DNA from 4 places in the Streptomyces sp. NBC_00322 genome. Region 1 is predicted to be linked to each of the others. Evidence: riboswitches for the same ligand, from Rfam matches in the RefSeq annotation. Region 1 holds a riboswitch; each other region holds the start of a gene.
What was found. A riboswitch is a leader RNA that binds a small molecule or an ion and turns the genes downstream of it on or off. The one in region 1 is predicted to bind cyclic di-AMP.
Positions count from the first base shown of each region.

Region 2: linked by a shared signal. The riboswitch ahead of OG905_RS11065 (M23 family metallopeptidase) and the one ahead of OG905_RS21520 (M23 family metallopeptidase) in region 1 are both predicted to bind cyclic di-AMP.
Region 3: linked by a shared signal. The riboswitch ahead of OG905_RS24245 (transglycosylase family protein) and the one ahead of OG905_RS21520 (M23 family metallopeptidase) in region 1 are both predicted to bind cyclic di-AMP.
Region 4: linked by a shared signal. The riboswitch ahead of OG905_RS06555 (M23 family metallopeptidase) and the one ahead of OG905_RS21520 (M23 family metallopeptidase) in region 1 are both predicted to bind cyclic di-AMP.

Region 1 covers NZ_CP108019.1:4,726,698-4,731,207, forward strand. Annotated here, with positions in the region: gene OG905_RS21505 (hypothetical protein) at 1-592, shown strand, start outside; tRNA gene OG905_RS21510 (tRNA-Met) at 642-715, shown strand; gene OG905_RS21515 (PP2C family protein-serine/threonine phosphatase) at 885-2,048, shown strand; cyclic di-AMP (ydaO/yuaA leader) riboswitch at 2,339-2,495, shown strand; gene OG905_RS21520 (M23 family metallopeptidase) at 2,507-3,550, shown strand; gene OG905_RS21525 (aldo/keto reductase) at 3,754-4,510, shown strand, end outside.
Region 2 covers NZ_CP108019.1:2,456,209-2,460,718, forward strand. Annotated here, with positions in the region: gene OG905_RS11050 (bifunctional acetate--CoA ligase family protein/GNAT family N-acetyltransferase) at 1-108, opposite strand, end outside; gene OG905_RS11055 (HPr family phosphocarrier protein) at 215-496, shown strand; gene OG905_RS11060 (GntR family transcriptional regulator) at 706-1,383, opposite strand; gene OG905_RS11065 (M23 family metallopeptidase) at 1,573-2,343, opposite strand; cyclic di-AMP (ydaO/yuaA leader) riboswitch at 2,357-2,520, opposite strand; gene OG905_RS11070 (M16 family metallopeptidase) at 2,751-4,139, opposite strand; gene OG905_RS11075 (M16 family metallopeptidase) at 4,136-4,510, opposite strand, start outside.
Region 3 covers NZ_CP108019.1:5,294,614-5,299,123, reverse strand. Annotated here, with positions in the region: gene eno (phosphopyruvate hydratase) at 1-1,190, opposite strand, end outside; gene OG905_RS24245 (transglycosylase family protein) at 1,477-2,133, opposite strand; cyclic di-AMP (ydaO/yuaA leader) riboswitch at 2,137-2,312, opposite strand; gene OG905_RS24240 (transglycosylase family protein) at 2,572-3,438, opposite strand; gene OG905_RS24235 (cytochrome P450 family protein) at 3,551-4,510, opposite strand, start outside.
Region 4 covers NZ_CP108019.1:1,440,027-1,444,536, reverse strand. Annotated here, with positions in the region: gene OG905_RS06560 (alpha-galactosidase) at 1-1,855, shown strand, start outside; cyclic di-AMP (ydaO/yuaA leader) riboswitch at 2,256-2,413, shown strand; gene OG905_RS06555 (M23 family metallopeptidase) at 2,416-3,345, shown strand; gene OG905_RS06550 (SGNH/GDSL hydrolase family protein) at 3,518-4,309, shown strand; gene OG905_RS06545 (carbohydrate kinase family protein) at 4,373-4,510, opposite strand, start outside.

The sequences.
Region 1 (4,510 bases):
CAAGGGCGGGGTGACTTTCGACTCCGACCTGAGGACCATCCTGGAGGTCGTCGAGGAGCCCGGCTCCACGGGGAAGATCCCCGAGCTGGTGATCGAGGAACTGGCCGAGGACGGCACGTACACCCGGGTCAAGAAGTTCACCGGCGAGGAGAAGTGGCAGCTGGCGGACGTCCGCAAGAGCTACATCTATAAGCGCACCAGGCTTCGCGTGAGCGTCATCGACTTCAAGGGCATCCAGAAGTCGGTCAAGATCACGCTGCACGCGACGACCGGGCTGACCGAGGGCAACACCCATCCGTTCCTGGGGGCCCAGGGCAGGATCACGGTCGCACCCGAGCGCGGCACCACCCAGCCGAGCGCGACGCCCTCCACGACGCCGTCCGCGACGCCCTCCGCGACCGCTTCCGCCACCCCCTCCGTGACCCCGTCCTCCTCGGCCACGGCCGCGGCCGGCGATAACACCCCCGTCACCACCACCGGCGCCCTCGCCAGCACCGGATCTTCCGACGCCACCCGGTACGCGGCCATCGCCGCTGCCGCCCTGATCGCGGCCGGCGGAGCCCTCACCGCACTGCGTCTGCGCCGCCGCTGAACAAATGGATTTGATCATGCTCCGGATGGCGTAAGGTGGTGTTCACCGACGCGGGGTGGAGCAGCTCGGTAGCTCGCTGGGCTCATAACCCAGAGGTCGCAGGTTCAAATCCTGTCCCCGCTACTGACAACAGTGGCCCGGCACTCGACGGAGTGCCGGGCCACTGTCGTGTGCGCGCTCCGCGCGTCGCCCGGTTGGCCGACGGCGATTCGCCGCCCGGCGCGGCTACGGCCAGCCTGGGAAGGGCGCGGTACCGTCCGCAGCCGTGTGGGGACCGGGCAGGAGAGCACCCGTGGCCGAGCGAGAGCAGGGCGGAGCGGACATCTCTCGCGGATTCGCCCGCCTGCTGCCCGCGCTGATGATCGCCGGCGGCTGGATCTTCGACCTCGCGACGCCGCCGCGGTTCACCGCGGTCCCGCTCTTCGCGGCCGCGCCGCTGATCGCGGCCCCCATCTTCACCTGGGTCGGCACCCTGCTGGCAGGTATCGCGGCGATCCTCGGCGTGACCGGGCTGCACTTCTACAACAACACCATCTCGCAGATCACGGCATTCACCGAGCTGACCACTGTGATCACCGTCTCGGGCCTTGCGCTGCTGATCAACCGGGTCGTACGGCTCGGCAGTCAGCGCCTCGCGTCGGCCCGGGTGATCGCCGAGACCGCGCAGCGCGCCGTGCTGCCGACTCCCCCGGAGCGGATCGGGGGGCTGCACGTCGCCGCGCGGTACGAGGCGGCACAGGCGGACGCTTTCATCGGCGGTGACCTCTTCGCCGTACAGGACACGCCCTTCGGGGTGCGGCTGGTCGTCGGGGACGTACGGGGCAAGGGGATGCAGGCGGTCGAGGCGGTGGCCGTGGTCATCGGGGCGTTCCGGGAGGCCGCCGAGCAGGAGAGCTCGCTGGAAGGGGTCGCCGCGCGGCTGGAGCGGGCGCTGGTGCGCGAGGGCGCGCGGCACAACCTGGACGCGGTCGAGGGGTTCACCACCGCCGTACTGGCCGAGATCCCGCGCGGTGATCGCGTCGTACGGATCGTGAACCGCGGCCATCCGGAGCCGCTCCTGCTGTACGCGGACGGGAACGTGAACATCCTGGAGCCGACCGAGGCCGCGCTGCCGCTCGGGATGGGCCTCGGGATCTGGCCGGACCGCTCGGACGCGCACCGGCTGCCCCCCGGGGCCACGCTGCTTCTCTATACGGACGGGCTGTCCGAGGCGCGCGACGCGAGCGGCGTTTTCTACGACCCCGGCCGGCGGCTGGCGGGGCGGCTGTTCCCCGGGCCCGAGGAGCTGCTGGATGCCTTGGTGGACGACGTACGACGCCATACGGGTGGCGGCACGACGGACGACATGGCGCTGCTCGCGGTCAGCCGCCCCGCGGAGGGGCAGCAGGAGCGCCGCAGGATCGTGCCCGTGATCGGCGGGGGCGGGCGGGGCGGCGGGGATCACGGCAGCAAGTGAAGGCTCTGGCGGTACGGCGCCCTGCGGCGCCGTGAAGCCGGACGCCGGATGGGTACGGTACGTAATCGAGAAGCACCCCTCCGCATAACATTTGATGCACCGTCAGGTGATGGGGGATGGCGGATGGTGCATCGGGGGCGATCAACTCGCCCGAGTCCGGGCGCTTGTGTCCGGGTAAGTCCCGGCGGACGTTGTTAATGATCAGTGGGAACAGCTTGGAATCGGGCCCTGGTGTCTATTAACGTTCGATAACGCAGCGCGGTCGTCCCAGTCGTCGCAAGAGGCGGCACCGTGCGCACGCGCCGAATCCCGCAAGGGAACCGGGGAACCACCAATTGGGGTGAATCGGGCACCTTTTGCCGCTCATGTCCGCGGCGGAAGCGCCCGTAGGAGACCTTCCTGCTCCGAACCCGTCAGCTAACCCGGTAGGCGAGAAGGAAGGAAAGGAGCACGCCTCAGTGGCGTCCAACAAACCTGCCCCGACAGCACCCTTCGAAACTGACTTCTTCGGCGACGAGGTGGCAGAGCGGGCATGGGAGGAATGGAACCCCACCGAGGACTCCGTCCGTCCGGTGCGCGGCCGGCACCGTGTCATGAAGCAGCGCGGCGGACTCGCCCGCAGCTCCACGGTGCTCGGGGTCGGTGTGATCGCCGCGGTCGGCGCGGGCGGCATGGCCACCGCGCAGAGCAAGCCGCCGGTCTCCATTTCGCTCCCCGACTCGATCGCGGACAACCTGCCCGACGCCAAGTCCCTTCCGGGCGTCAGCTCGTTCATGTCCGACGACTCCTCGGACGCCGACGCCGGGAACACCGCACCGCTCACCTCGGCGACGCTCGCCGCTGACACCGGCTCCAAGGCCGAGGCGCAGGGCTCCGCCGGTGAGGCGCTGCGCGCCCGAATCCTCCAGCAGGCCGATCAGCAGCGGGCCGAGGCGGACGCCGAGGCCAAGGCGGACGCGGAGAAGCTCGCGGCCGAGAAGGCCGCGGCGGAGGCGAAGGCGCAGCAGACCGCGGCGGAGGCGAAGGCCGAGGCGGAGAAGCTCGCCGCAGAGAAGGCCGCGGCGGAGAAGGCGGAGGCCGAGCGCCTCGCCAAGCTCGCCGCGAGCTACGCGCTGCCGACCTCCTCGTACACGATCACCTCCACCTTCGGCGAGGCCGGATCGATGTGGTCCTCGGGCTACCACACCGGCCTGGACTTCGCGGCCCCGACGGGCACGCCCCTCAAGGCCGTGCACAGCGGCACCGTCAAGTCGGCGGGCTGGTCCGGGTCTTACGGCTACCGCACAGTGCTGGAGCTCGAAGACGGTACGGAGCTCTGGTACTGCCACCAGTCCTCGATGTCGGTCAGCGTCGGCCAGAAGGTGTCGACGGGCGAGACGATCGGCCGCGTCGGCGCGACGGGCAATGTGACCGGCCCGCATCTGCACCTCGAGGTCCACACGGCGAGCGGGACCGGGATCGACCCGATGGCCTGGCTGCGGGACAAGGGCCTGACCGTCTGATTTCTCCCTGCGCCCCCTCGCACCGCCGCTCGGCGCGAGGGGGCGTCCTGCGGATGCCCCCATGTGCGCGGTGCACCGCACTCCCATGAACGCCGGCAGTTCTGGCGCTCACCCCCCGACGCCAGGGCTGCCGGTCTGTAGCCCCCGGTGCCGTACGGCATGCGGGCGGAATAGGCCGTACCGGTGCGGCTGTTGATCAACCCATGACTTCTCTACGTACCCTCGGCTCGTCCGATCTCGCCGTCTTCCCGCTCGCCCTTGGCGGCAATGTCTTCGGCTGGACCGCCGACCGGGCGCAGTCCTTCGCCGTGCTCGACGCCTACGCCGCCGCCGGCGGGAACTTCATCGACACCGCCGACAGCTACTCCGCCTGGGCACCGGGCAACGAGGGCGGCGAGTCCGAGACCGTCCTAGGCCGGTGGATCGCCGAGCGCGGCAACCGTGCCGATGTCGTGGTCGCCAGCAAGGTCGGCGCCCACCCCCAGTACAAGGGTCTCTCCGGTGCCACGATCAAGGCCGCGGCCGAGGCGTCGCTGAAGCGGCTCGGCACCGACTACATCGACCTGTACTACACACACTTCGACGACCCCGGCGTTCCCGTCGAGGAGATCATCACGGCCCTCGACCAGCTGGTGAAGGAGGGCAAGATCCGCGCCATCGGCGCCTCCAACCTCACCGCGGAGCGGCTGCAGGAGTCCCTGGACTTCTCGGAGCGCGAGGGACTTGCCCGGTATGTCGCGCTGCAGCCGCACTACAACCTCGTCTCCCGTGACACGTACGAGGGCGAGCCGCAGGACACGGCCGCCCGGGGAGGGCTCGTGGCCGTCCCGTACTATGCGCTCGCGTCCGGCTTCCTCACCGGCAAGTACCGGCCGGGTACGACGGTGGAGAGCGCCCGGGCCCAGGGCGCGGGCAAGCATCTGGAGACCGAGCGGGGTGTGAAGGTCCTCGCCGCGCTCG
Region 2 (4,510 bases), 2.3 Mb from region 1:
CCCGGCGTCCTCGGTGGTGATGGGCCTGATGCGCGCGGTACCGCCGTCACGCAGCACCACGTCCGCCTCCCAGTGATCGGGGTAGGCGTGATCCGGCTGGGTCTGCATGTGTGAAAGCGTACGGCTCACCCACCGGTCGCGGGTCGGTACGAGAGCACGCCGCGACACATGAGAGACTGGTCTAGACAACCGTTGAGACTTGAAGGGCAACACCATGGCTGAGCGCCGCGTCAATGTCGGCTGGGCCGAGGGCCTTCACGCCCGCCCCGCTTCCATCTTCGTCCGTGCCGCCACGGCTGCCGGCGTCCCCGTGACGATCGCCAAAGCCGACGGCAACCCGGTCAACGCCGCCTCCATGCTCGCTGTGCTCGGCCTGGGCGCGCAGGGCGGCGAGGAGATCGTGCTCGCTTCCGAGGCGGACGGTGCCGAGGCGGCCCTGGACCGGCTGGCCAAGCTGGTCGCCGAGGGGCTCGAGGAGCTTCCCGAGACGGTCTGAGCGGCTGAGCGGCTGAGCGGCTGAGCGGCTGAGCGGCTGAGCGGCTGAGCAGAATACGCCCGGCGACACACAGCCGCGGTCTCCCGAATTGAGGAGACCGCGGCTGTTTGCATTCCGGCCCGACGTTCATTTCCGCGCCCGGCTTCATGAATTCGGGCAGCAGAAAAGAAGCCCCGCAAATATCCTTCCCTTTGTATACGGCGCGCCTGTTAATGGCGGACGCTCGTGGTGTTTACGGCATGTTGCGAAGTCCTCACCCGCTCGGGACGGCGCAGCCGGTGCGCCGATGCGGCCCGCTCCGCATGCACGGCCGTCAGCGTGCGGGCCCTGTCCACATCGCCGCGCGCCACCGCGTCAACGATCGCGCCGTGCTCCGCCCAGGAGTCCACGGGCTTGGCCGGCTGTTCGACGGCGTACATCCAGGCGATCTTGTGCCGCAGCTGGGTGAGCAGGGCGATCAGTCCCGGGCTGCCGGAGGCCTGGGCGAGGGTCTCGTGGAACCAGCCGCCCAGCGAGCGCAGGTCCTCGCCCTGGCCACGGCGTGCGCGCTCCTGCCCCAGCCTGACCAGGCCGCGCAGGACCTTGAGGTGCGCTTCCGTACGCCGCTGCGCCGCGCGGGCCGCGCCGAGGGGCTCCAGCAGCATCCGGACCTCCAGCAGGTCGGCCGCCTCCTGCTCGGTGGGCTCGGCGACACAGGCACCCGCGTGCCGGCGGGTGGTGACGAAGCCCTCGGACTCCAGGGTGCGCAGGGCCTCGCGCACCGGGACCCGGGAGACGCCGTAGCGGCGCGCCAGCTGCTCCTCGGTGAGCCGGCTGCCGCGCTCGAATACACCGGAGACGATGTCGTCGCGGATCGCCGTGCATACCGAGTGCGCGGGAATGCGCATGACCGAACCTCCGCTTTAATCCGCGCGAAACGCAGCCGATTGACGTCTGTTCGGTGACTCTATTGCAGTGGGCCGGATTTTCCGATGGCACTCGGGAATCCATGGATATCTTTTGGCCAGGGCTCCGAACGCCGAAGGCCCCGGCAGGAAGCCGGGGCCTTCTCGCGCGCAGGCGCTCGGGCGCTGTTCTCAGACGGTGACGCCGTGCGCGCGCAGGTACGCGACCGGGTCGATGTCGGAGCCGTACTCAGGGCTGGTCCGCGCCTCGAAGTGCAGGTGCGGCCCGGTGGTGTTGCCGGTCGCGCCGGAGAGGCCTATCTGCCGGCCCGGGGTGACGCTCTGGCCCACCGAGACCGTGATCGAGGAGAGGTGGCCGTACTGCGTGTACGAGCCGTCCTTCATCTTGATCACAACGTTGTTGCCGTACGCGCCGCCCCAGCCGGCCTCGACGACGGTGCCGGAACCGACCGCGTGCACGGTGGTGCCGGAGGCGGCGTGGAAGTCGATGCCGGTGTGGCTGCCGGAGGACCAGACGGCGCCGCCGGTCTTGTAGCCCGTGGAGACGTACGAGCCGCTGATCGGCGCGACGAAGGCGTTGAGTCGCTTGCGCTCGGCCTCGCGGGCGGCGCGCTCCTTGGCCTCGCGGGCGGCCTTGACGCGTGCCTCGGCCTTGCGCTTGGCCTCCTCCGCCGCCTTCGCCTTGGCGATGGCCTCGGCGGCCTCCTGCTTCTGGGCGGCGGCCTGGTCGGCGATCTGATCCGCGAGGATGTCGGCGGTGACGACCGGGGTCAGGCCGGTGTCCTCGACGGGGGTCATGCCCGGGGTGGCGGCGAGCGCCGGGGAAGCGAGGGTTCCGATGACGCCGGTGGTGGCAAGGGCCGCTGCGCCCGCCATGCTCGCGCTCCTGCGCGTCAGGCGGCTCGGGGCACGGTGCTTCCCGGTGGCACGGGTGAACGCCATGAAGTGGCTGGTCCTTTCCTTCCTTCTCGCCTACCGGGTTAGCTGACGGGTTCGGAGCAGGAAGGTCTCCTACGGGCCCCTCCGTACGGATACGAAGGCGTCCGATTCACCCCAGGGACTGAGTGGGTCCCCGGCTCCCCAGGCTCGCGCCCGACGGGGACTCGGCGATGGCTGTCCGATGCCGCGGATGCGGCGGGCTACTGGCGAACAGCCGGACCGACGCTAGGCGGGCCGACTTTCAATCACCAAACAGACAGGCCCTTTTGTAGTGCATGCCACAGGGCAGACAGGCAGTCTCCGCAATAAACCGGGCATAGCACGGAACCCCGGCACCGCTTGGATGCCGGGGTTCCGCTTGCCTGTTGTGCCGGGTTCAGCCGGAGTTGTCCAGAGGGTGCGAGAGGCGATCAGCCGGTGACCACGGTCACTTCGCCGATGCCCAGCGCCCTGACCGGCTCCTCGATCTGCGAGGCGTCGCCGACGAGCACCGTGACCAGACGGTCCACCGGGAAGGCGCTGACGGCCGCCGCCGTCGCCTCCACGGTGCCGGTCTCGGCCAGCCGCACGTACAACTGCGCCTGGTAGTCGTCCGGGAGGAACTGCTCGACCTGGTCGGCGAGCGTGCCCGCCACGGACGCGGCCGTCTCGAACTTCAGCGGCGCGACACCCACCAGGTTCTGCACCGCGACGTCACGCTCCGCGTCGGTGAGCCCCTCGGCGGCGAGCGTCCGCAGCACCTTCCACAGGTCGTCCAGCGCCGGTCCGGTGTTGGGGGTGTCCACCGAGCCGCTGATCGCCAGCATCGCGGCGCCCGAGCCGTCCGGGGCGGACCGCAGCACCTGGCCGAAGGCCCGTACGCCGTAGGTGTAGCCCTTCTCCTCGCGCAGCACGCGGTCCAGACGCGAGGTGAGGGTGCCGCCGAGGCAGTACGTGCCGAGCACCTGCGCGGGCCAGACGCGGTCGTGCCGGTCCGCGCCGATCCGGCCGATCAGCAGCTGGGTCTGCACGGCGCCCGGGCGGTCCACGATGACCACGCGGCCGGTGTCGTCCGCGGTGATCGGCGGTACGGAACGGGGCTTGGCGCTGTCGCCCGTCCAGGTGCCCAAGGTCTCGGCGAGCACGGCGTCCAGGTCGACCCCGGTGAGGTCGCCGACGATCACCGCGGTGGCTGTGGCGGGCCGGACATGCGCCTCGTAGAAGGCACGCACGGCCGCGGAGTCAATCCGGGCCACCGTCTCCTCGGTGCCCTGGCGGGGGCGCGACATACGGGTGGCGGCCGGGAAGAGCTCCTTGGAGAGCTCCTTGGCCGCGCGGCGGGCCGGGTTGGCCGTCTCGTGCGGGATCTCGTCGAGGCGGTTGCGTACCAGCCGCTCCACCTCGCTGTCGGCGAAGGCGGGCGCGCGCAGCGCCTCGGCGAGCAGGCCGAGCGCCTTGGGCAGCCGGGAGACCGGGACTTCCAGGGAGACCCGGACGCCGGGGTGGTCGGCATGCGCGTCAAGGGTGGCGCCGCAGCGCTCCAGCTCGGCGGCGAACTCCTCGGCGGAGTGCTTGTCGGTGCCCTCCGACAGGGCGCGCGCCATGATCGTGGCGACGCCGTCGATGCCCTCGGGCTCGGCGTCCAGCGGGGCGTCGAGGGAGAGCTCGACGGCCACCACCTGCTGGCCGGGGCGGTGGCAGCGCAGCACGGTCAGGCCGTTGTCCAGCGTGCCGCGCTCGGGGGCGGGAAACGCCCAGGGCCGGGCGACGCCCGCCGTGGGCTGCTGGTGGTACGTCATCGTCACGGCAGCGTCGCTCACTGGTCCGCCTCTTCCTCGTCGTTGCTTCCCTCGGGCGCCGAGACGGGTTCGTACACCAGCACCGCCCTGTTGTCGGGGCGCAGCCGCGCCTTGGCGACCGCCTGCACCTCCTCGGCGGTGACGTCGAGCACCCGCTGCACGGCGGTCAGCGCCAGCTGCGGGTCGCCGAACAGCACGGCGTACCGGCACAGTTCGTCGGCGCGGCCCGCGACCGTGCCGAGCCGGTCCAGCCACTCGCGCTCCAACTGGGCCTGCGCGCGCTCCATTTCCTCGGGCGTGGGGCCGTCGGCGGCGAACCGCGCCAGCTCCTCGTCGACCGCGGACTCGATCTCCGGGACCTCGACGCCGCCGGACGTCTTGACGTCCAGCCA
Region 3 (4,510 bases), 570 kb from region 1:
CGCTCGGAGCGGGCCGGGGCGCCGGTCTTGATCTGGCCGCAGTTGGTGGCGACGGCCAGGTCGGCGATGGTGACGTCCTCGGTCTCGCCGGAGCGGTGGGACATCATGCACTTGAAGCCGCTGCGCTGGGCGAGCTCCACGGCGTCCAGGGTCTCGGTCAGCGAACCGATCTGGTTGACCTTGACGAGCAGGGCGTTGGCCGCGCCGTCCTCGATGCCGCGGGCCAGGCGCTCCGGGTTGGTGACGAAGAGGTCGTCGCCGACGATCTGGACCTTGGTGCCCAGCTTGTCGGTGAGAACCTTCCAGCCGGCCCAGTCGTCCTCGAAGAGCGGGTCCTCGATGGAGACCAGCGGGTAGGAGGCGACGAGCTCCTCGTAGTACTCGGTCATCTCGGCGGCCGAGCGGGACTTGCCCTCGAACTCGTACGTGCCGTCCTTGTAGAACTCGGACGCGGCGACGTCGAGCGCGAGCGCGATGTCCTTGCCGGGGGCGTAACCGGCTTCCTTGATGGCCTCGAGGATCAGGTCCAGCGCGGCGCGGTTCGACTCGAGGTTCGGCGCGAAGCCGCCCTCGTCACCGAGACCGGTGGACAGGCCCTTGGTCTTCAGGACCTTCTTCAGCGTGTGGTAGATCTCGGCGCCCCAGCGCAGGGCCTCGGAGAAGGACTCCGCGCCGATCGGGGCGATCATGAACTCCTGGATGTCCACATTGGAGTCGGCGTGCGAGCCGCCGTTCAGGATGTTCATCATCGGAACGGGCAGCAGGTGCGCGTTCGGGCCGCCCAGGTAGCGGAAGAGCGGCAGGTCGGAGGCCTCGGAGGCGGCGTGCGCCACGGCGAGCGAGACACCGAGGATGGCGTTGGCGCCGAGCGAGGACTTGTCCGGGGTGGCGTCCAGGTCGAACATCGCCTGGTCGATCAGGCGCTGCTCGGTGGCGTCGTAGCCGACGAGCTCCGGGCCGATCTGCTCGATGACGGCGAGGACGGCCTTCTCGACGCCCTTGCCCTGGTAGCGGTTCTGGTCACCGTCGCGGAGCTCAAGAGCCTCGAACGCACCGGTGGAGGCGCCGGACGGAACAGCAGCACGGCCCGTGCTGCCGTCGTCGAGGCCAACCTCGACCTCGACCGTGGGATTGCCTCGGGAGTCCAGGATTTCCCGGGCTACGACGACGTCGATGGACGGCACGAGCATCTCCTTCTGGGATGTGACGCTTGAAGTGCAGGGTCTCTTTGGCCTTGCGGCAAGAGCCTAACCGGCGCGGGGGCATCGGTCGGCAGATGCCCGCCCGCTGGGACGAAAAAGGGCATGAAGAGACTCGACGCGGGACAAACAGCGCGTGAACTACCAGGGGGTAACAGACAGAACCCCGGCCCGGCACGCTCGGGGGAAAGCGCGCGGGGCCGGGGTGGCTGTGGGGATGAGAGCCCGCAGGGTCCGCTGGTCCGCCGGGTCCAGCGGAGTCCCAGGGCTCCTCGGGTCAGCTCAGGTGGAGCTGCTGGCCCGGGAAGATGACGTCGGCATCGCTGATGATGTCCTTGTTCAGCTCGAACAGCTTCTTCCAGCCGCCCTTGACCTTCTCGGCCTTCGCGATCTTGCCGAGGGTGTCACCGGCCTTGACCTTGTACTCGCCGTCGCCCTTCTTCACTGCCTTCTTCGGGGCGGCGGGGCGCTCGGAGCGGGTGGTGGGGGCCTCGGCGCGCTTCGCGACCGGCTTCGCGGCGGGCTTCGCCTGCTGCGTGGTGGCGGAGCCACCGGTGTACGGCGTGCTGGACAGGTTCACGCCACAGCTCGGCCAGGCGCCCTTGCCCTGACCCGCGAGGACCTTCTCGGCCACGGCTATCTGCTGGTCCTTGGAGGCCAGGTCGGCGCGGGAGGCAAAGGCGGTGCCACCGTAGGCGGCCCAGGTGGAGTTGGTGAACTGCAGGCCGCCGTAGAAGCCGTTGCCCGTGTTGATGGACCAGTTGCCGCCGGACTCGCACTGGGCGACGGCGTCCCACTCGGACGCGGTCGCGGCGGAGGCCGAGGTGGCACCGATCAGCGGGACGGCGACAGCGGCACCGGTGACACCGGCGAGCGTGGCGATGCGGGTGAGCTTGGACGGGCGACGGTGCTTGGCTTTGCCGGAAAACAGCATGGAGCTTCTCCTCACCGACGCCTACGAGGTGAGCTGTCGGGTTCGGGCCAAGTGAGTTGCCCGGTCGCACGTTCGTGCATGCGACTTCACCCCAAGCCGGTCTCCGCCGTCGATCTCTCAACGGCCGGGCCCGGCGCTTACCTTGGGTCCCCCGCTCCTGCCTTCGGCGCTCTGCGCGACGACTACTCCCCCCGACCGACGGCAGGATTCGGCGTGACGGTCAGTGGTGCCCGCTGTGGCGAGCGGTTCAGACCGTAGACACACGACTCCCCGATGTTCAAAGACGAACATCGGGGAGAAATCGCCCATTTCACCGAGTAGGACATATACGTTTCCGCAGGTGACGGGCGGAATGGGTGATTCCGCCGGGGCAGATGCGTCAGTTGGGACAAAGAGACCCTTGTCTCACTTGCGCAGAACCGGACATACAGCCTCGAACTACTCCTGACTCAGGCCCAGATCAAGGCTCTGGCCAGGAAGGATGAGGTCGGGGTTGCCGCCGACGGTCTCGCGGTTCTTCTCGTAGAGCGCGGTCCAGCCGCCGGAGAGCTTCTCCTTGTCGACGATCGCGGAGAGGCTGTCGCCCGGCAGGACGGTGTACTCGCCCGGCGCGGCGTCCGCACTGTCGACCTTGTCCGACTTGTCCGCTTCGGTGCGTGCCGAACCGTCACCTCGCGAAGCGTGGCGCCCTGTTTCGCGCTCACTGTCCGCATTGTCCGGCTCGGTCTCCTCGGGGGCCGCCTCGCCGCGGTGCTTGCCATCGCCCGCCGCCGCATCGGGGGCCTCGGTCGCCGACCCGGTCACGTCTGCGGGCGGCGTGGTGGACGGCTCGGCGGGCTTGGCGGTCGGCTCCGTGGGCGCGGCCGGCGCCGGAACCGTGCTCTGCGAGGGCGAGGGTGCGGTGCCCGGGTCGACGCCGGTCGCGGCGCCGTCGTTCTGCAGCCCGGCGATCGGCGCACAGCCGGCCCACGCGGCCGGACCCTGCGCATCGAGGACCTTCTCGGCGACCGCGATCTGCTGCGAGCGGCTGGCGAGGTCGGCGGTGGGCGCGTACTCCGAGCCGCCGAAGGCCTGCCATGTCTCCTGGGACATCTGGAGTCCGCCGTAGTACCCGTTGCCGAGGTCGGCGCTCCACATGCCACCGCTCTCGCACTCGGCGACGCGGTCCCACATGGAGGCGTCGGCGGCGGAGGCCGAACCGGCTCCGAGAAGGGGGATCGCGATGGCCGATCCCGTCACCCCTGCCGCGACAACAATGGCCGGAGCCTGGCGGGGACGGCGGTGGCGACCATGGCCGGAGAGCATGCGTTTGCCTTTCGCGTGACTGCTGAGACGGCAGTGAAAGTAGTCGCATACGAGCGCACATCACAAGTCGATGCAGCGCAGATCACGTGAAAGTCACAGAATTGACAGTCTGTCAGATCTGTCGAGGCGCGAACTCAACGGGCAGAGTGCGCAATCCACGCATAATCAGGCCTCCACGCCACCGCAAATCGGCCGGATCGCCCGCAAGCCGCAAGTCCGGCAATCTCCTGAGCAGCGTCGCGAGCGCGGTCTGCCCCTCCAGCCGGGCAAGCGGAGCGCCGAGGCAGTAGTGGATGCCGTGGCCGTACCCGAGATGCTGGTTGTCACGCCGGGAGAGATCGAGGGTGTCCGGCTCGTCGAAGCGCTCCGGGTCCCGGTTGGCTGCCGCGAGTACGACGAGTACGGGATCGCCCGCCGCGATCCGCTGCCCGCCGATGGTCAGCGGCTCGGTGGCGAACCGCCAGGTCGCGAGCTCCACGGGGCCGTCGTAGCGCAGCAGTTCCTCGACCGCCGTCGCCAGAAGGGGGCTTCCCGCTGCGGGTCCGGGGGTCACCCCCCGGGTCTCCCCCGCGGCCAGGGAGTCCTGCAGACGCTCGCGCTGTTCCGGGTTGCGCAGCAGCGCGTACACCCCGTTGCCGATGAGATTGACCGTCGTCTCGAAGCCCGCGAAGAGAAGGATGAAGGCCATCGCCGCGGCCTCGTTCTCGGTGAGGTGCTCGCCGTGGTCGCTCGCGCGGATCAGCCCGGAGATCAGGTCGTCGCCGGGTTCTTCCCTTTTGCGATGGATGAGTTCGGCGAGATAGCTCCGCATCTTCTTCACAGAGCGGGCGACTCCGCCGCGCGGGCCACCACCGTGGCGGATCATCATCCCCGCCCAGTCGCGGAAGTCGTCCTGGTCCTCGCGCGGGACGCCGAGCATGTCGCAGATGGCGTAGATGGGCAGCGGGAACGCGAACTCGTGGATCAGGTCCGCCTCCCCCTTCTCCGCGAAGCCGTCGATGAGCCGGTCGGTCAACTCCTGTACCCGCGGGGCGAATTCGGCGACGACGCGCGGGGTGAACGCCTTCGACAC
Region 4 (4,510 bases), 3.3 Mb from region 1:
CACGGCCGAGGTGCGCGGCACCGAGTGGACCTTCGCCCGGGCCGCGGTGGACGGCGACGAGCTGCGGCTGCGCTTCACGGACGCCGTGCACGGACTCGGTCTCACCCTGCACCACCGGATGCGCGACGACGCCGATGTCATCGAGCGCTGGGTCACCGTCGCCCATGAGGGCGAGGGACCCGATCTGGAGCTGCTGAGGGCCGATGCGGCCGCCTGGACGCTGCCGCAGCGCGACGGCTGGCGGCTCAGTCGGCTGCACGGCCGGTGGGCCGCCGAATCCCTGCTCGTACGGTCGGAACTGACATACGGGGAGAAGGTGATCGGCAGCCGCCGCGGCCACACCGGGCATCAGCATCTGCCCTGGGTGGCGCTGGACGCCGAGGAGGCTACCGAGGAGCACGGCGAGGTGTACGGCGTGGCGCTCGGCTGGTCCGGATCGTGGCGGATCTGCGTACAGCGACTGCCCGACGGCCTGGTGCAGATCACCGGCGGGGCGGGCTACGACGACTCAGGGCTGCTGCGGCTCGCGCCCGGGCAGTCCTACACCTCGCCCGTCTTCGCCGGGCTGTGGAGCGACGGCGGCTTCGGCGGTGCCAGCCGGGCCTGGCACGCCTGGCAGTTGGCGCACGTCATTCCGGACGCCGCGGCCGAACGGCCGGTCCTCTACAACTCCTGGGAGGCCACCGGCTTCGACATCTCCGAGGAGCAGCAGCGGGCGCTCGCGCATCGGGCCGCGGCCATGGGTGTCGAGCTGTTCGTCGTCGACGACGCCTGGTTCGGGCAGCGCACCAGTGACCGCGCCGGCCTTGGCGACTGGACCCCGAGCGCCGAGCGCTTCCCGAAGGGCCTGGGGCCGCTCGCCGGCGAAGTGCACGCGCTGGGCATGCAGTTCGGGATCTGGGTCGAGCCGGAAATGGTCAACGCCGACAGCGATCTCTACCGGGCGCACCCCGACTGGGTGCAGCACCATCCGGGCCGCGCCAGGACCGAATTCCGCAATCAGCTGGTGCTGAATCTCGCCCGCGGGGACGTACAGGACTATCTGTGGGAGCAATTGGACGCCCTGCTGACCAATGCCCCCATCGACTATGTGAAATGGGATTTCAACCGCTGTTTCACGGACGCGGGCTGGCCCGGCGAGGAGTACCCGCAGAAGCTGTGGGTCGAGCATGTCCACGCGCTGTACGCACTGCTGGACCGGCTGCGGGCCGCGCATCCCTCCGTCGCCTTCGAGTCCTGCTCGGGCGGCGGCGGCCGGATCGACCTCGGCATCCTCGCGCGTACCGACCAGGTGTGGACCTCCGACAACACCGACCCGCTGGACCGGCTCGCCATCCAGCAGGGTTTCACCCAGCTGCACCCTGCTCGGGTCATGGCCGCCTGGGTCACCGACAGTCCCAATGTCCAGCTCAACGGCCGCGTCAGTACGCTGCGTTTCCGCTTCGTCAGCGCGATGGCCGGGGTCCTCGGGGTCGGCGGAGACCTCACCGAGTGGACCGACGAGGAGCTCGCCGAGGCGCGCGGCTGGGTGGGGCTCTACAAGAAGATCAGGCCGCTGGTGCAGCACGGCGAGCTGTACCGGCTGCGCGCGCCCGAGGGCGGGCTCAGCGCCGTCCAGTACCTACGCGGCGAGGAGACCGTCGTCCTCGCCTGGCTGCAGGCGCAGCACTACGGCGAACAGCCGCCGCGGCTCCGGCTGCGCGGTCTCGATCCGGCGGCGGTCTACGAGTGCCTGGACACCGGAGCCGTGCACCGTGGGTCGGTACTGCTGCACCACGGTCTGCACACGGGACTCAAGGGTGACCTGGACGCCATGGTGATCAGGCTGCGGCGGCTCGGGCAGTGGCAACCGTGACTGAGAGGTCCGGAGGATACGCCTGAAAAGGGACAATAGTCGTCTCGGAATTTCTCGGAATGGCAGATCTGAGGGAAAAGTGCGCCCGATCGGTCGATAGTCACCAAATGGTGCTTCTGTCCGAATTGGGCGGTTCGGCATAACCTGCCCCGTCTGCAATGGGGATGGGGCATGCCTCGTGAGCAGGATCATATTTGTCACGGTGTGTGGCGGCGTGACGGATACGAAATCCGTTGCCTGGCGGGGCGGGGAAGATCATTGATTGACGGAGCGTAACGGGAATTCTCCGGCGATATCGCGCCAGCTCGTGATCCGTAATTGCGGTGGCTTGTTCCGGTCGGCCCGGCTCGTTTACGTTCACGGCAATCCGGACGGATCGCCAAATCCTGCCGCCGCCCGGAATTCGAACCCACCCACGTGTGGCAGGAGCGGGGGACCCAGGTAGTACGCCGATTCCGCACTTCCGGAACGGCTCGGGGTTAAGCAGCGCAACCGCGCGGCCGGGCATCTCCAGCCCGAACCCGACAGCTCACCTCGCCGGCGCCGGAGAGGAAAGCGCCATGCCCGCAAAGGGTAAGCACCGCCGTCCCAAGACCAGCCCGATCACCCGCGGTTTCGTCGCAGCGGGCACAAGTGGCGCCGCCATCGCGATCCCGCTCATGGGTGCCACCGGGGCGCACGCCGCGGGCAAAACCGCCCCCGTCGCGGCCTCGTCGCACGCGGCAGTGACCGCCGCCGCAGTACCGGCCGCGTACAAGGCCCCGCACAAGCCGGCCGCCGCACCCACGACGTACTCCGTCGTCGTCGGCGACTATCTCTCCAAGATCGCGGACGAGCACAATGTCCGCGGTGGCTGGAAGAAGCTGTACGAGGACAACCGCGAGCGGGTCGGTGACAACCCCTCGCTGATCCACCCGGGCCTCAAGCTCACCCTCGGCGCCGCCTCGAAGGCGAAGGCTCCCGAGAAGTCGCAGCACCGCGAGAAGAGCCAGGACCGGTCCGCCACCAAGACCGCCACCAAGACCGCGGCCAAGGCCTCCACGGACTCCGGCTCGGCGAAGAGCGCCCCGCAGACCGGCAGCTCCGGGTTCACGACCCCCCTCGACGCGGCGACCGTCATCACGCCGTACCACCTCGCCGGCTCGATGTGGGCCAGCGGCTACCACACCGGTGTCGACTTCGCAGCGTCCACCGGCACCACGGTCAAGGCTGTCGGTCCGGGCACCGTCGTCTCCGCCGGGTGGGGCGGCGCGTACGGCAACGAGGTCGTCATCCAGCACAGCGACGGCAGCTACTCGCAGTACGCCCACCTCTCCTCCCTGGCCGTCTCCGCCGGCCAGAGCGTGAGCGGCGGCCAGCAGATCGGCCTCTCCGGCACCACCGGCAACTCCACGGGCCCGCACCTGCACTTCGAGATCCGCACCGGCCCGAGCTACGGTTCGGACATCGACCCGCTGGCGTACCTGCGTCAGCACGGCGTCACCGTCTGACGCCCGTCCGACGCGGTGATCACGCCCTCGTCCCCTCGTGCCGCAGTCCGCGGCGCGGGGGGATCCGGCGTATTCCGCCTTGGACGAATCTTGACCGGTGGCAAAGATCACCCCTCGTCAACCCCTCCTTACGGTCGCGTAGGTCACATCCGTAAGGGGAGGATCAGTTCTTGTGGCAGACGATTCGAGAACAGTGAACAGCGGCGGATTCGGGTCGTACGCGGCGATCGGTGACAGCTTCACCGAAGGCGTCGGCGACCCGGGCCCCGACGGGATGTACGTCGGCTGGGCGGACCGGTTCGCGGTCCTGCTCGACGACCGGATGCCGGAGCACACCTTCAGGTACGCCAACCTCGCCGTGCGTGGGCGCCTCCTCGACCAGATCGTCGAGGAACAGGTGCCAAGGGCCAAGGAACTGGCCCCGGACCTGGTGACGTTCTGCGCCGGCGGCAATGACATCATCCGGCCCGGCACCGACCCGGACGACGTGGCCGAGCGATTCGAGCGCGCGGTCGCCGACCTCACCGGCGCCGTCGGGACGGTCATGGTGACCACCGGCTTCGACACCCGCGACGTCCCGGTGCTGCGCCATCTCCGCGGCAAGATCGCCACGTACACCGCGCATGTACGGGCCATTGCCGACCGTTACGACTGTCCCGTACTCGATCTGTGGTCGCTCAGGTCCGTCCAGGACCGGCGCGCCTGGGACGCCGACCGGCTCCATCTGTCGCCGGAGGGGCACACCCGGGTCGCGCTGCGCGCAGCCCAGGTCCTCGGCATCGAGGTGCCCGCCGACCCCGACCAGCCGTGGCCGCCGCTGCCGCCCCGTGGCACGCTCGAAGTGCGCCGCGACGACATCCAGTGGGCGCGGGAGCATCTGGTGCCGTGGATCGGCCGCCGGCTGCGCGGCGAGAGCTCCGGCGACCACGTGGAGGCCAAGCGGCCGAATCTGCTGCCCCTGTGACAGCGGCGGGGTGAAGCGCCCCACGGGCGCACGGGGTCGGTCCGGCGGCCCCGCGGCCGACTGTCAGATCTGTGCCGCCAGGAGTTCCGCCGCGCCGATCAGCGCCGTACTGCCCTCGCCCGTACAGGCGTGCGCGCCCGCCAGCGCGCCGAGCCGGGCGCTCTGCTCCAGATCACGGCCCGCCAGCCGCCCGTAGAGAAA